DNA from 3 places in the Synechococcus sp. N19 genome. Region 3 is predicted to be linked to each of the others. Evidence: predicted binding sites of a transcription regulator. Region 3 holds the regulator's gene; each other region holds the start of a gene.
What was found. The regulator NtcA, encoded in region 3, controls nitrogen genes in cyanobacteria. The targets are predictions, from matches to a motif close to GTANCNNNNGNTAC.

Region 1: the regulator NtcA is predicted to act here: its motif matches at 3,820-3,833, upstream of DXY02_RS08735 (DUF4278 domain-containing protein).
Region 2: the regulator NtcA is predicted to act here: its motif matches at 3,494-3,507, upstream of DXY02_RS11400 (DUF4278 domain-containing protein).

Annotation. Positions count from the first base shown of each region.
Region 1 covers NZ_UCNR01000015.1:15,293-20,532, forward strand. The annotation lists gene DXY02_RS12610 (hypothetical protein) at 127-291, opposite strand; gene DXY02_RS08705 (hypothetical protein) at 595-750, opposite strand; gene DXY02_RS08710 (hypothetical protein) at 876-1,175, shown strand; gene DXY02_RS08715 (hypothetical protein) at 1,384-1,569, shown strand; gene DXY02_RS08720 (hypothetical protein) at 1,659-1,892, shown strand; gene DXY02_RS08725 (SDR family oxidoreductase) at 1,948-2,613, shown strand; gene DXY02_RS08730 (J domain-containing protein) at 2,629-3,414, shown strand; gene DXY02_RS13095 (hypothetical protein) at 3,420-3,554, shown strand; gene DXY02_RS08735 (DUF4278 domain-containing protein) at 3,629-3,733, opposite strand; gene DXY02_RS08740 (hypothetical protein) at 3,918-4,205, opposite strand; gene DXY02_RS08745 (hypothetical protein) at 4,239-4,430, shown strand; gene DXY02_RS08750 (ParA family protein) at 4,440-5,087, shown strand; gene DXY02_RS08755 (hypothetical protein) at 5,214-5,240, shown strand, end outside.
Region 2 covers NZ_UCNR01000018.1:91,652-96,891, reverse strand. The annotation lists gene lpxB (lipid-A-disaccharide synthase) at 1-1,125, shown strand, start outside; gene msrA (peptide-methionine (S)-S-oxide reductase MsrA) at 1,122-1,742, shown strand; partial or broken gene DXY02_RS12865 (peptide-methionine (S)-S-oxide reductase) at 2,387-2,512, shown strand; gene DXY02_RS12780 (hypothetical protein) at 2,724-2,876, opposite strand; gene DXY02_RS11405 (DUF3104 domain-containing protein) at 3,107-3,397, shown strand; gene DXY02_RS11400 (DUF4278 domain-containing protein) at 3,589-3,756, shown strand; gene DXY02_RS12775 (hypothetical protein) at 3,891-4,043, shown strand; gene DXY02_RS12770 (hypothetical protein) at 4,239-4,406, shown strand; gene DXY02_RS11395 (hypothetical protein) at 4,629-4,811, shown strand; gene DXY02_RS11390 (hypothetical protein) at 4,843-5,079, opposite strand; gene DXY02_RS11385 (leucyl aminopeptidase) at 5,076-5,240, opposite strand, start outside.
Region 3 covers NZ_UCNR01000007.1:138,562-143,801, reverse strand. The annotation lists gene thyX (FAD-dependent thymidylate synthase) at 1-475, shown strand, start outside; gene dcd (dCTP deaminase) at 486-1,079, opposite strand; gene DXY02_RS04050 (cob(I)yrinic acid a,c-diamide adenosyltransferase) at 1,079-1,678, opposite strand; gene rph (ribonuclease PH) at 1,824-2,567, shown strand; gene ntcA (global nitrogen regulator NtcA) at 2,626-3,342, shown strand; gene DXY02_RS04035 (DUF3084 domain-containing protein) at 3,370-4,521, shown strand; gene DXY02_RS04030 (resolvase) at 4,518-4,964, shown strand; gene DXY02_RS04025 (DUF3146 family protein) at 4,942-5,199, opposite strand; gene pth (aminoacyl-tRNA hydrolase) at 5,199-5,240, opposite strand, start outside.

The sequences.
Region 1 (5,240 bases), on a different contig from region 3:
ATAAAAAAGGAGGGTTCCCTAGGCCCTCCCGGAGTCGACGCATTACCCCTCACCGGGGTGCACCAAGTGTTACGTGCTGAACACTCAAGCGCTGTAAGTGTTGATACTTATTCTTGGACGTAACGATCAACTTAAGGATTGTTCCTGACGCCGCAGAATTTCATAGGCCTGCCAGAGACCTTCAACGTCAGAGCACCCCGCGTATCGATTGCAGACGCGATAGCGGCCCTGGCCGATGGCATCAATGGTTGTGCCCTTGAAGGTGGCACAGATGCGGCTGATGCTCTCCATGGAATTTGCTCAGTGGATCAAGGATCTACAGCCGTGAGGGGGCGCCATGCACATCTGATTTGCAGATCTAAATCTCTTTTGCGGGAGCAAAGATCCATGGCTAACAGCTCAGCGCCATAAAAAAAACCGGGCTTGGCCCGGTTTTGATCAACATTTGCTGGCGTTTTGAACGCTCAGGCTTTGGAAGGCTTGGTTGTGAGTGCAGCAGACATGGCGGAGGCCAGGAGCACGCATCCGGCGACGGCGAGGAAACCCATGGATCAGGGGGAGGGAACGACTTGAGCATCATTCCCACAGCTGGCGTCAGCTTTTGTTGCTGTTGGCACGGAATTCGGAAGAACCTTGCTTTCGGCCGCCCTCGGCCGTTTTCACAGGCATCTCCTGACGGTCGAGACACGATGAGCACAGCAATTTCCCCTTGTTGCGCCAGTACGCCGCCATCGAGCGCTCGATGCGCATGGAGCACCCTTCACAGCGAAATAACGGCATCGACGGCTCCGCGACGCAGCCCTTCTAACGCAACGGCGCGGTTGAACCGGTGTTCTCTGTGACGATGGGTGCGCTTCGCTCGCCCCAGCCTTGTGATGCAGGTCCTGCGTTTGTTGCTGCTCACTCTGATGGCGCCTGTCGCCTCTGCCTCCACGTCGTTTCAGCCCTTGGATCGGGTGGAGGGTTGGTTGATCGAGCGACGTTTGGACACAAACCAGGATCCGATCTGCCGTGCGTCTGTGCCTGGACCTGGCACCTGGTTCTCGGCACGGGTTCATCTGGATGCGAACGACGAGATGGTGGTGCCTGCCGGACTGCATCTGCCGGAAGAAACGAGGCTGGAGGCTGTGCGTGATGCGCTCCGGCGTTGTCGCGCCAGTGTTCTTTATCTGTAGTGGATAAAGCTTTGTGGCCGGGGCCGCTGCTGATCTGAAATCGAGCTATGAAATCGGGGTCGGCTGTTGCAAAATCGTCGACTCCTCACACCACCTGAGCCTCCGCCAAGCGCGGGGGCTTTTTTTTGATTGATCCCGAACAGCACCTTTCGATTTTGTGCTCAGCAAATGTTTTGCGGTTGTGATGTTTTTAACCGCTAGATCTCTGATGTATTGCATCGAGAGGCTTGATACAGGAGGGCAGTGGATCCAGGAGATCTGCTTCAAAACGGAGTTCAAAGCCTTTGTGAATGCCCGCACCAAATCGCGCGCCACGTTGAAGACCTATCGCGTGGTGCATGCCACCTGGAATCAGGTGGTCACCGTTGTGCAGGGATCAGCTGAACCCCATTGATCTGGCTTGCTTCGGCGTTTCCCGAGCCGTTGCGATCCCGAAGACTTCAAGGCTCTTTCTTGGATGTGAAATGTCCTGAGCCATAACCGGTGGCCCAGGCGTCTGTGGGCATGATCCTCACGCGGTATCTCAGCAGTGAAGGTTGGGTGGAGGAGTGTTCCCATGCCAACGCTTTTGATGCCTACATCGACGCAAGGCGACGCTGCGTGCTGCGGGGCTGTCCTTATCTGCTGGTGGATGCAGAGACCGGCAGCACGGTCTCCGTGCTCACTGTGAAACAGTGTTTGCACCAGTACGGCGTCGAGGGGGATTTTCCGGCGTGATCGCTTCAGGGGATCGACGCAAGAGCCGGCAGGATGGCGGTTGCTGAAACTTCCGATGGCGACGTTTCTGGTCACCGGCGCAAACCGTGGAATCGGCTTGGAATACTGCAGGCAGCTCAAGGCCCGTGGCGATGACGTGGTGGCCGTTTGCCGTCAAACCAGTGATGAACTGGAGTGCCTGGGGGTGCGGGTGGAAGCCGGCCTTGAGTTGAGCGACAGCCAAGCCATTGATGACCTGGTGCAGCGACTGGATGGTTTGCCCCTCGATGGCGTCATCCTCAATGCCGGGATTTTGCAGTCGATGGGCCTGATGGATTTGGATCCCTCCGGGATTCGCCGCCAGTTTGAGGTGAACGCCCTTGCTCCTTTGCTGCTGGCCAGGGCGTTGGTGGATCAGATGCCCAACGGAGCGAAGTTGGTGCTGATGACCAGCCGCATGGGCTCCATCGACGACAACAGTTCGGGTGGCTCCTATGGCTATCGGATGTCGAAGGTGGCGCTCAACATGGCCGGAAAGTCGTTGGCGATTGATCTGGAACAGCGGGGCATCGCCGTGGCGATCTTGCATCCCGGATTGGTGCGCACTCGCATGATTCGCTTCAATCCCAGCGGGATCCCCCCCGAGCAGTCGGTGAAGGGGCTGTTGGCCCGGATCGATGGCTTGACCATGGCCACCAGCGGCAGCTTCTGGCATGCCAATGGTGAGTTGTTGCCATGGTGAGGCTGGAGACACGTTTTGGGCTTTGATCCGCGTCAGTGGTCAGGCGGACGCCCTGAACAACGCGTCACTAGCAATGTTGAGGCGTTGCTGGCAGAGAACGACGCTTTGCGTCGCGAGGTGTTGCGGCTTAACCGTGAGTTGGAGCGACTGCAACGTCAGCAACGCCAACGCATTCGTACGGAGCCCAGATCCCATCGCCCCTGGAGTGAGCCATCGGCACAAGTTCCACCGCGCATCAGCAGCCAACAGGTGCGGGCCTGGGGGCAGGCCCTGGCTCAGCAGCCGGGATGGACGGCACTACGTCAGCGCGGATTGGAGCTGTTGATCGAGCAGCTCAACCGCAGTGGTTTTCCTGCCCACTTAACCCTTGAACAGCGGTTGGATCGGTTGGTTCGGGGGCTGGGAACAGATCTCATGGCGGCGGTGGGAGCCAAGCCGAACAAGCAAACAACGGCCGTTCTGGCGGCGTTTGCCTTGTTTGGGGTTCGCGCCAGTGAATGGCTGGATGAGGATCCACAGCGTGTGGTGGAGCAGTTGCGTCAGCGTCAGGACCAATCAGGTTCAAGGCGGCAGGGTCGCCGCACCCGAACGGACCAACGTCAAACGGATCGTCAGGACGATGGCCACGCCCGTGATCCACGCCGTGCCGCTTTAAGGGTGTTGGGCTTGGAGGCCAACGCGTCCCTCGCTGAGATCAAGCAGGCGCATCGAAAACTAGTGAAGCAGCACCATCCCGATCTCGGCGGTTCTGCTGAGGCGTTTCGACGCGTCAATGAGGCGTATCAGTCGTTGGTTCAGTAACGCTTTTGTCCGATGATCTGGGGCAGCAACAGGTGGTGTTGATGCCGGTGGAAGTTGGTGTGGTGCTGATTGGTGCTGGCTTTGCCGTGGGTGTGTCCCTCGCCGTCGCCGTTTGGTTTGAACGTTGGAAGGCAAAATAGCCAGATCCTGAAGGCAAATGAGCCATAAAAAAGCCCCGCCGAGGCGGGGCTTGTAAGAGGTCGTCGTGCTGTTGTCAGCGGGCGACTTTCTGACCGCGATAAACAAGAACCGGACGCTGAACGTTGGATGCAGCAGCGTTGTTCTGGTTGTACTTCTGGCCGCGATAGGTCAGGGTCATGATGGGTTCCTCGAAGCAAGCTCAGGTCCCCGTTCCATGGCCTGAGTCGAACTGCGCCTCGCCGAAGACGAGGTGAACGTGATTGCGTAGCAGTTGCTACAAATCCTTTATAAGGGTGGTGTCAATCCACGTGTCGTTCGTGCTGTTACAGAACAGGAAATCTGTTCAGCTCCGATGGGTTGATTCAGGCCTTTAAGTGCTTCAAGCGCGTTTCGGTGGAGTGTGCACCGGGCGTGGCTTGAGTTGAGGTGCTTTCTGGGTCATCACGGCTGAAGGTGAATTGAATTAATTCTGTCGCCGCTTGAATGGTCGGAATGATGGATCGGCTACCGATCACGAGGTTCAGGCCCTTATCGCTCTGGCTTGGACTCAAAGCTTCCATTAATTCGTTGTTCTGCTGAACAGTTCGGCTGCGATTGAGTGATCCTTGATGCTTACTCAGTGTGAAGCTCATGGCGCCGAAGGACGCCATCCGTACGGTGTGGGCAGGTCAGTTTTCGCGGTTATGAACAGCTCTCAGAGCAAGGATGATTGGGTGAAGGCGCAGCAGCACAAGTTCCATAAACCGATTGATGTCGACACCTTGATGTGGGTGCGCAATCGCCTGATGCGTTTGGAAGTGGAGGCCCGTTGGGCCGACCGCATCTGTGTGTTTGAAGAGTTCTTCCCCAACGACGCGATCATTCCGCGCATCTGAACCTCAGCCATGTTTTTGACTGTCTTTGGCCAGAAGGGTGGTGTGGCAAAAACCTGCACCAGCATTTATTTAGCTTGTGTCTGGGCCCAGCAGGGCCTGTCGGTGTGTGTTGTTGATGCGGATCGCAACCGCTCGGCAACCGCCTACGCAGCCCGGGGGATGCTTCCATTTGAGGTTGTGTCTGTGGAGGCTGCAGCAAAGGCCACCCGCCATTCCCAAGTGATCATCACCGACGGGCAGGCCAGTAGCCACGAAGATGAACTCAAGAATCTTTCGGCCGGAGCAGATCTTGTTTTGCTGCCCACTACGCCGCAAGCGAGATCGGTTGAGCTCACTGTTGAACTCTCCTCAATCCTCAGGCAGATGGACACCATGCATGCCGCATTGTTGGTGAAGGTGGACAGCCGAAAACAACGCCTTGCGCAGGAAGCACGCCAAATTTTGGAGGGTTTTGATGTGGATGTGATGCAGGCGGAAATCCCCTTGTTGGCGGCGTTTGAAAAAGCGGAGGTGGAGGGTGTTTGTGTGTCGAATGCCGTCGATGACCGTGGCCATGCCGATCTGAGGCGCATGGGGGGATGGGCAGCCTATTGCCAGACTGCTGTTCAGATCCGTGATCGCTTGTCGGCAGCAACGCCTGACGCCATTAGTGCTTGATCAAGAAACAGCTCACTTTTGGTGTCGGTCGCCAATCAGACAGATCTTCTGAGCTTCAGCCGTAATCCTTACCTCAGCTGATTGAAGGTTGATGGGTCGCAGTTCTTGGTTGAAGAATCCCACCCGTTGCTCAGCAGCATCCACCTGGCAGCC
Region 2 (5,240 bases), on a different contig from region 3:
TTGATTCGCGCCTTGCGGTTGGAGGCGGAACGACGGGGACTTGAGCTGGAGGTGCTGGCTCTGGGTGGCCCGCGCATGGAAGCGGCGGGTGCCGTGTTGATCGCCGACACCGCGCCCATGGGGGCGATCGGCCTGTGGGAGGCCCTTCCCTTGATTCTTCCCACGCTGCGGCAACAGGCCCGGGTGGATGCGCTGTTGGAGGACAAGCCCCTTGATGGGTTGGTGCTGATCGACTATGTCGGGGCCAATGTGCGCTTGGGCACGCGGCTGCGGCGCCAGCAACCCGAGCTTCCGATCACCTATTACATCGCCCCCCAGGAATGGGCCTGGCGCTTTGGTGATGGCAGCAGCACTCGATTGATCGAATTCACCGACAAGGTACTGGCGGTTTTCCCTGCTGAGGCCGAGTTCTATGGCGCCCGCGGTGCGGATGTGAGCTGGGTGGGCCATCCGTTGCTGGACAACTTTCAGAACATGCCCGATCGCGCCAGCGCCCGCCGCCAAATGGGTCTGGACCCTGATGCCCCAGTGCTGTTGTTGCTGCCGGCCTCGCGGACCCAAGAGTTGCGCTATCTGATGCCACCGTTGGCCCAGGCGGCGGCCTTGTTGCAGCAAAGCCATCCTGATCTTCAGGTGCTGCTGCCCGCTGGGCTTGCACAGTTCGAAGCGCCCCTGGCTGCAGCGCTGCAGGAGGCCGGCGTGCGCAACGCCCGGGTGATTCCCGCTGCTGAAGCGGATGGGTTGAAGACCACCTTCTGTGCGGCTGCGGATCTCGCCTTGGGCAAATCCGGCACGGTGAATCTGGAGCTGGCCCTGCAGGGGGTTCCCCAGGTGGTGGGGTACCGCGTGAGCCGACTGACGGCCTGGGTTGCCCGCCACGTGCTGCGCTTCCAGGTGGATCACATTTCGCCGGTGAATCTGTTGCTCAAGCAGCGGTTGGTGCCGGAACTGCTGCAGGACGAACTCACGGCCGAAGCCTTGGTGGAGAGGGCGCTCCCCCTGTTGACTGCTACACCGGAGCGCCAGGCCATGCTGGTGGGGTACGCGCGGCTGCGGACCACCCTGGGTGCTCCTGGGGTCACCGAGCGGGCGGCCAAGGCCATCTTTGATCAGGTGATCGGATGAAACGAACCCTGCTGCTGCTGTTCACCTGCCTGATGCTGCTCAGCTGGCCCCAGCGCGCCATGGCTGAGCTGCAGACGGCGGTCTTTGCCGGTGGCTGTTTCTGGTGTTTGGAGCACGACCTGGAACATCTGCCCGGGGTGCGTGATGCCGTGAGCGGCTACAGCGGCGGGCAGCTGGAGCGCCCCACCTACCGGCAGGTGAGCAGTGAGACGACTGGTCATCAGGAAGCGGTGCAGGTGCGTTTTGACCAGGATCAGATCAGCTACGCGGAGCTGCTGCGCAGCTATTGGCGCAATGTGGACCCCCTCGATGGCGGCGGCCAGTTCTGCGACCGCGGCGATTCCTACCGGCCGGTGATCTTCACGGCTGATGACGCTCAGGCTCTGGCTGCTGAGATCAGTGCGGCGGCGGCGGCCCGCGAGCTCGGACAACCACGGTCTGCTTTGAAGGTGGAGCTCCGGCAGGTGGCTCGTTTCTGGCCTGCCGAGGGGTACCACCAAAATTATGCTCAAAATAATGCCCTGAAGTACAACTACTACCGCTGGGCATGTGGAAGAGATAAGCGACTAGATGATATTTGGGGCGCAAAAGCTCGATCCAATGCTGAATGGAATTGACCTGAGTCTGACCCTATTAGCCTCAGCAATTACTCTCGTAACCCTTCCTATGTCAAAGCACATAATCCTTAGGGATCGATGATAAAAATTTTGGAGATAGGCGATGGCGGACGAAACCACTAAAACTCCTGGAAAAAGCTGGCATTCTCTTGGTGCTAGCGACAGGGTTGTTTGCCCTTAAGCACTCGCTGAAATAACTGTATATAACGTCAATGCAATTCACGAGCTTTTTAGTGAAAATGAATTGGCAACGAAAAATTACCACATTAAAAATGCACCTGTATTTGGAAGAGTAGACAAAGTTGATGATGAAAGCGTAGCCATTGAGGGCGACAGTGAATTTGGTCACCTTTTTTGTAAATATAGTAGTCAAGATTTGAATAAAGTTCTTGCTCTTCGAGAAGACAGCAGGGTAAAGATTCGTGGAACACTTGAAATCAGCTGGGCGCCTTGGCGTATGTGCCTAAATATGTACAATTGCAGTGTGATTTAACTCCTTAGGACTCAGCAAGCGTCGCAACAAGCCCTGCGGCAAAGATCATTTGTCATGGTTGAGCCTGGTATGGCAATCCAGATGCTGCCTGCTTCTCTGTGCGACGTTGCTATGTATATCAACTGTTTAGGTCGACATATTGAACTCCTGCCACCAGAACTACGCGGAGAACAACGCCGTCAAATACAACTTCTACCGGTTCAGCTGCGGTCGTGACCGCAGACTCGACAGCGTCTGGGGCGACAACGCTCGCTCCGGTAACGCCTGGGGGAAGTAGGGCTGCCGCAGCCTCATTCCTCGGCTGAGCGCCCGCGGATGCGGGCACGGTCGCTCAGCCAGATGATCACCCGCGTGATCGCCCACGCGAGGGCGACGCCCAACAGGATCGAGAGCAGCGACTCCACAGCACAGCACTTGAGGACACCGGCAGTTGCCGGATGCTCCTCAATATGCCGATCTGATCAAGGAATGCGTGGGGACTGTTGCGATCAGTCGCTTGCTTTGGCGTCCTTGTCCTTCTCTTTTGCTGGCTGTGTCGTGGCCTGAGGCTTGGATGCCGCCTTGCAGGCCAGAGAGGCTTCCAGGCGCTGCAGCTGCGCTTCGCGCAGGGCATCGGAAATGCTGAGAGTGCGGTCAGTCATCGATTGGCGTTCTAGACGGCGGCAGGCTCAGGGCCTTGTGCGATCGAGAGGGGGCCTACGGGTCTGAAGACTGTCGAAACCTAGACGCCCACGGGTCAACGTCCGGGAGCAAAAGTGCTTACGTCAGTGTCTGGCAACACGTCTGCGCTTCAACGCCAGCGCGATTGACGGCTTGCCAAACCCATATCGCCATGGCTATGAGTACAGGTGTACTAATTTCTGGGTGGCTCATGTCGGTTGATCACGGTGATCTCGCGGTGAAGGCGGAGGCTCCCTTTCTCCACGTCCGCCCAGGGCACTTTGTGATCGTCGCTGGAGACCAGCTCGATCAAGGGGATTGGTGGATGGGGCAGGTGCTCTTCTGCGAGGGAAGTGCTCGCCACCCCAGGCTTCCGTCGCTGTTTCAGGTGGCTGACGTGGATACGGGCGTCATCAAATGGATCAATGCCGATGCGGTCTCGGATGTGATCTGGTCGATGGATGGATGGCCCACCAGTGCGCCTGTCTCTTCCGGCTGTTGATTGAGAAGGGCTGTTGATCGAGTAGGGGCCTTGATCAAGGGGCGGTGTGTATTCGCGCGAACGGCACGGGCTTGACGGCTGTCTTATAAGTAGTTTGTAGCTGTTGCTACAAAACGTTCACCCCCTCTTGAGGGGGGCGCAGATGCTCCAAGCCATGGAACGGGGACTTGGATTTCTTCGAGGAACATCCAATGACTGCACTTCTCTATCGAGGCCACATCTACGCAGCAGCTCCAGCCACTCCCAAGGCCTGCGTTGAATTGACCTACCGCCGCGAGCACTACAACACCTGTCGCCAGGAACTTATCGGCGAAAGCCGCCGCACCCTCACCTACCGGGGCGTCACCTACACCAAGTAGCCCGAAGCACCCGTTGGTTCCTGCCCCTGCCCCCTTTCAAGGGCAGGGGCTTTTTGTTGGGTAGTCGGATGGAGGCAAGCCACGGTCCAAGGAAGATCCCGACATCCTGTGGGCGAGCCAGTCAGCATTCGCCGATGGGATCGGATCTCACCGCCATCGTGATCTCCTCGGTGTTTCTTGGGGTGGGTTTTGTGATTGCCAAATTCTTCCCCGAAGCCGCGTTGCTGGCGGCGGTGTTCCTGGTGGGGTTGGCGATTCTGAACGTCGCCCTTGTTCTTGTGGCCTGATGCCCAAAAAAAGAGGGGGTGTTCCCTAAGTACCCCCGCTCGACGCATTGCCCCTTCACCGAAAGGAGCCACCGCAGGATGGCCTGGGCTCCCGTGGCTGGTCGTCGCTATTACGACAAAAGGCCAGGCGCTGCGGGCGCCCTCGCGGCGTTGACAGGGGCCGCACCATGAGCATGTTCACTATGAACTTTTTTCATGGCAAACGTCCGCGAGATGGTCAACACCCATCTGCCCGTCGCGCTCAAGCTGATCAACAGCGCCGCCCTGGTTGCGATCGCGCTTTCAACCCTTTGCGCTGCTGGCTCTCTGCGTGAGATGTCTGGCAGGTCTGCTGCTCCAGCGGCTGTCACTGAAGCCAACTGAGCCCAATGAAATGGAGCGATACCCCGTATCGCTCCAGGGGATTTGCCGCCCGTTACTTGATCAAATCTGGTCGAATTCCTTAAGAAACCAACATCCAACCTGTTGAAAAGATTAAGCGCGGCAACCTGATTGATTCAGCAAGTTCTCAGTGAACAGACGGGTTTCCGGCCATCGACGATGCTTCAGTCCATGCTTACGATCAGTCGGTGAGAGGAGGGTTGTATGTATCTGCTGACCATTAAGGATGGTCTTGGCACCCGTCATATCGGTCCCTACGCGTCGCCGAAGCACGCATCGGATGATCTAGATCGGGTGTTGGAAACCTGCTCTGAACGAGCACGGTGGCAGATTCATGCATTGGAAACCCCAGACCGCACCCTCGAATTGCAGGCGGTTGCTTCCTGAGAATTTTTCGTCCTGAACCTGGGCGCCCTGATCAGTTCTGACGTCGCCCTGGAAAGCCTCGGGTCAGTCCGCTGTCGATCATCAGGCCGATGCCGGCATTGATGCAGATCAGGCTGAGGGTTCCGTACCAGAACCAGGGGCCTGCGTCCTTGCCCAGCATCTGAACCACCTTGCGGCTCACCGCCTCGCCGAATAGGCAGAGGCCCACCGGGAGCAGCAGCACCCCCAGCTGGGCCTTGATGTACCAGCGCACCGGGGAGCGGCTCATGACTGGGCCAGCACCCAGTTCACAAGGGTGCGCACGCCGTAGCCGGTGGCACCAGCGGGATTGACGCCTTTGCCCTTGTCACTCCAGACCGGGCCGGCGATGTCGATGTGGGCCCAGGCGGTGTCTTTGGCCACGAACTCCTTGAGGAACAGCGCTGCTGT
Region 3 (5,240 bases):
GGCCCGCACCCACCGGGTTGGGGTGAGCTTCGATGTGCAGTCGATGCGTTACACCGGTGAACGCATCTGCCGTGCAGCGGATGGAGCCCTGGACCTGGAAGAGGTGTTCTATCTGCGGCCCATCGGCGAGTACAGCGATCGGCAGGGCAAGAAATACGCCTACACCGAAGCACTACGCCAACAGGATCTTGATCTCTGCCGGAGCGCCGCCGAGCGCTACAGGGATCTGCTCAGGGCGGGCTTCTCCGAGGAGCACGCCCGCGGCATCCTTCCCTTCGACTACCGCCAGCATTTTGTGGTGAGCTTCAGCCTGCGGGCGTTCCTGCACTTCATGGACCTGCGTGCCAAGCTCGATGCCCAGCTGGAGATCCGCCAGCTCTGTGATCTGATGTGGCCCCACATGGTGGAGTGGGCCCCTGAATTTGCAGCCTGGTACGAGAAGAGCAGGCTGCACCGAGCGCGTTTGGCCCCCTAATCAGAAAGAACTAGACCTTGGCCAGCGTCACCCGTTCCGGTTGGTGCTGGTACTTGCCTTGTCGATCGCTATAGGTGGTCGAGCAGGGATCACCCTCAAAAAACAGCAGCTGACAGATGCCCTCATCGGCATAGATGCGGCAGTCAGCACCAGAACTGTTGCTGAATTCAAGGGTGAGGTGACCCTCCCAGCTCGCTTCTGCCGGGGTGGTGTTCACGATGATTCCAAGGCGGGCATAGGTGCTCTTGCCCAAACAGATCACGGTGATGTTGGGGGGAACCCTCAACTTCTCTAAGGCCACACCGAGGCCATAGGAATGGGCCGGGAGAATGAAATATCGCCCGTCTTCATCCTCATGAAGGGGAGTGGGTTCGAGGTTGGCCGGGTTGAACCGCTTGGGGTTCATTACCGTGCCTGGAACATGCCGGAAGATCAGAAATTCCTGGGGAGAAAGGCGTAGGTCGTAGCCGTAGGAGGAGCAACCAAAACTCAGCACTGGCCGCAGCTTCTGCTCCGGCTCAAGGTGACGGACCAAACCGCTCTGGAATGGCTCGATCATTCCCTGCCCGGCCTGTTCAGTGATCCAGCGATCGCACTTGAGCATCAGAAACCTCGGCGCAACTCCGTGACTTGATCTGCCATCTCCACCACACCGGCGGGGATTGCAGGTCCAGTGATGATCACATCCATCGAAGCGGGCCGCTGCTCAAGGGCTGCAATCACGTCCGCTTCATCCAGGTATCCGAAGGCCACGGCAAGGCCGAGTTCATCCAACACCAGCTGGTCGAGATCTCCCTGGATCAGATGCTGACGGCAGATGGACCAAACCTCAGCCACCGCCTCCGCACCACCGGGATGCCCCGGCGAGGAAAGGCAGAGGGGCACTTCCGGCCGCAGCCAGACGAGGCCTCCGCAGAGCTGCACCCGGCCGGCCGGTCCCTGCTGCACGCCCCCTTTGAGGAACTGACTGATCAGAACACGACTGCCCAAGCCGGCAGCTCGCATGGCCTGGCTGAGAACACTGGCGAAACTGCCTCGATAAGGCGCCGTATGCACTTGCAGCTGCCCTTCGGGAGCCACCAGATGTAGGGGTGGCGGATCAGAGACGGCAGGCAAGGGCCTCAGGCCCGCCCGTTGCAAGGCCTGCTGATCCCGATCCAGGGAATTTTGGAAGGATTGGGGGTCGGCGAGGCTTGTGGTCATCACGGAAGCATCTGTCCGGGCGACCCCGGCAAGACCTTGAATGTAGCGGCGAGATCACATTCCACAAGGGGATTGACACCACCCATGGTGTTTGGACAGGGCGAGAACCAACCGCCTGCGAGGCTTGACAAACTGCACACCACCGATGAGCCAATCCCCTGAACAACGCACTGATAGCCGTCGCCCGCAGCAGTTGCGACCGTTCTCGGTGACCTGGAATCCCATGGGGTTTGCCTTGAGCTCCCTTGTGGTTCACACCGGCCGAACCGCTGTTCTCTGCAGCGTTTGCTTGGAGGACAAGGTTCCCCGCTGGCGCAAGGGAGAAGGATTGGGATGGCTCAGCGCCGAATACCGGTTGCTGCCCGGATCCACCCCACAGCGGCAATCACGGGAGCTGATGAAACTCTCGGGTCGCACCCAGGAAATTCAGCGGCTGATCGGCCGAAGCCTGCGCGCCGTAATCGACATGGAGCGTCTAGGGGAGCGCACCTTGCTGATCGACTGCGACGTGATCCAAGCGGACGCCGGCACCCGGACGGCCTCGATCACCGGGGCTTGGCTCGCCCTGGACCAAGCCTGCCGATCCCTGGTGGACCAGGGAGTGCTGGAGCAATCGCCCCTGATCGATCAGGTGGCGGCTGTATCCGTTGGCTTGGTTGATGGCCAGGCCTTGCTGGATCTGGACTACAGTGAAGACAGCCGAGCCGAGGTGGACCTGAACGTTGTGCAGTCCGGCGATGGCCGTCTGCTGGAAATCCAGGGAACTGCGGAGGGTGCGCCCTTCAGTCGCAGCCAACTCAATGAGCTGCTGGATTTAGCAGAGCCGGGATTGACATCCCTGATGCAGGCGCAACGCCAGGCCTTCAACGAGCACAGCAGCGTTACGTAATAACCGCTACATGGCGGCCACCGCCGGCTCCGTAACTTCGCCACACCAGGGGGTTGTCATGACCAGTAGCCGAGGTTTCAGCCGATACGCCCCGCAGATGGTGGCTCCAGCTCCCAGCGCAGAGCCCGCCAACCGTTCTCTGCTGGAGATCATCCGGGATCTCGATGGCGCCAGCAGTGAACTGGTGGATCGCAACAAGACCATCTTTTTCCCTGGAGATCCCGCAGAACGGGTGTACCTGATCCGCCGGGGGGCCGTTCGTCTGTCCCGCGTCTACGAATCGGGAGAAGAGATCACCGTGGCCCTGCTCCGCGAGAACAGCCTCTTCGGGGTGCTGTCACTGCTGACAGGCCAACGGTCCGACCGCTTCTATCACGCTGTGGCCTTCACCCGGGTCGAAATGGTGACGGCACCAGCGACCTCCGTGAAGGCCGCCATCGAAGCAGACACCAGCGTTGGCCTGCGCTTGCTTCAGGGTCTCTCCAGCCGGATTCTGCAGACCGAGACGATGATTGAAACCCTCACCCATCGGGACATGTCATCCCGACTGGTGAGCTTCCTGCTGGTGCTTTGCAGGGACTTCGGCGTGGCAGATCAGCTGGGCATCACCATCGACCTGCGCCTGTCCCATCAGGCCATCGCTGAAGCAATTGGCTCAACACGCGTCACAATCACGCGTCTGCTGGGAGACTTGCGTCAATCCGGTCTGGTTCAGATTGACCGCAAGAAAATCACCGTTCTGGATCCGATCGCGCTGGCCAAACGCTTCAGCTAGGCCTGCCATCGCCCGACTTGTGCAGCGATGAGCGGCTGGGCACTGATTCTGGTTCTGTTGGTGCTCGGGGGCGTGCTGTCGACCCTGGGCGACCGCTTGGGCAGCCGCGTCGGCAAAGCGCGACTGAGTTTGTTCAGCATGCGCCCACGGCGCACCGCCGTTTTGATCACGGTGTTGACCGGCAGCCTGATCAGCGCACTCTCACTTGGCCTGATGCTTCTGGTGAGCCGGCAGTTGCGGGTGGGCCTGTTTGAACTGGATGCCCTGCAGGAGAAACTCCAAGACAGCCGTCAGCAGCTGAAGGCAGCCGAGCGGGAACGGGACAAGACCCAAACGGAAACCAAACGGATCGCCATTGAGCTCGAGCAATCACAGCAACGGGCCAACACCCTGCGCCTCGAACTGGCTCCTCTTCAGAAGGAGCTGGCCCAACTCGAAACCGAACGTGAACGTCTCAGCCAGGACATCGCCTCCCGCGATGCGGACATCCAGCGCACGGAAGCCGAACTCAACAGCGTTCGCAGCCGCATCCGTGCCGGTGAGCAGGAACTCAAAGAACTGGAACGCAATCTGGTCGCCTTGCGGCGTGGATCGGTGGTGATCAGCAGCGGACAGACCTTGGCAAGAGCAACGGTTCGACTCGATGCTCCGGACCAGGCCAAACAGGCTGTCGACAGGCTGTTGCAGGAGGCCAATCTCAACGCCTACGGGAAAGTGCGACCTGGCGAAGCACCAGAACGCCAGTTAATCCGCGTTCCGCGCAGCGATGTGGAACGCCTGCAAAGCATCATCCGCAAACCGGAGACCTGGGTGATCTCGCTGCGCTCAGCCACCAATGTGCTGCGGGGTGAAACAGCGGTGTATGCCTTCCCAGAAGTGCGTCCGAACCGGCCGGTGACCCAACGCGGAGATGTGCTGGCCACCACCACACTCCAACCGAATGAACGCACTCCAGAGGGCATTCGCACACGGCTGAACCTTCTCTTGGCCTCGGCCTATGCCGAGGTGCAGCGGCGGGGGTCCCTGACCGAGGGCCTTCAATTCGATGGATCAGCCCTCTCCCAACTGGCCCAGACCCTGATGGAAGGACCGAGCCAAAGCGTGGTCTTGGACGTGATTTCCGCAGGGGTCAGCGACAGTGCCGATCCCGTCGTCGTCTCCATTCAGGCCTCCCCATGAAACGGGTGGCCGTCCTCGATCCAGGCCGCTGCAAATGTGGTCTTGTGCTGGCCGATCTTCAGCTCGGCCTCGTGCGCGAAGGGCATGTGCTGGCCCCGGAGGCCGTCGAACCCTGGTTGGAGCACTGGAGTCAAGACCAAGCTCTCGATCGCATCCTGATCGGCGATGGCACGGGAAGCCGAGCCTGGATCCAGCGACTGGAACGGCTGGGCCATCTCACCGTGGTTCCGGAGCAGGGAACAACCCTGAGGGCGAGACAGCGTTACTGGGCGCTATGGCCGGCTCGAGGTTGGCGACGGATGCTGCCGGCAGGACTGCGCATTCCACCGGTGGATCTGGATGCTGTTGCAGCTTTGGTGATGCTTGAGGAGCACCTGCAATGCCGCCTGAGATGGCCTGAGCCTGCTCCGAGGTTCTCGCTCAGAACCTGGCCCGGACCATGAAGGTGTAATCACCCCCCGGTTCCAGCCTGTAATCAGAACGCACCAGAAACCGCCGCAGGGCATCCTCGATAAGGGCACGTCCCAGGGAAGGCTCCACCACCAGTTCACCGCAATCAAAGGCCCAGGAAAACTGCCACTCAAAGCCTCCAGCAGAGACTTCACCCTCCACGCACTTGGCTTGAAAGCACTGGCGGAGCACTCGCAAATGGGCCGTTGTCGCCGGAAGTGCCGGCATCAGTCGACCGACTCCAGGTCATAGCGGAAGCCGTTGATCCA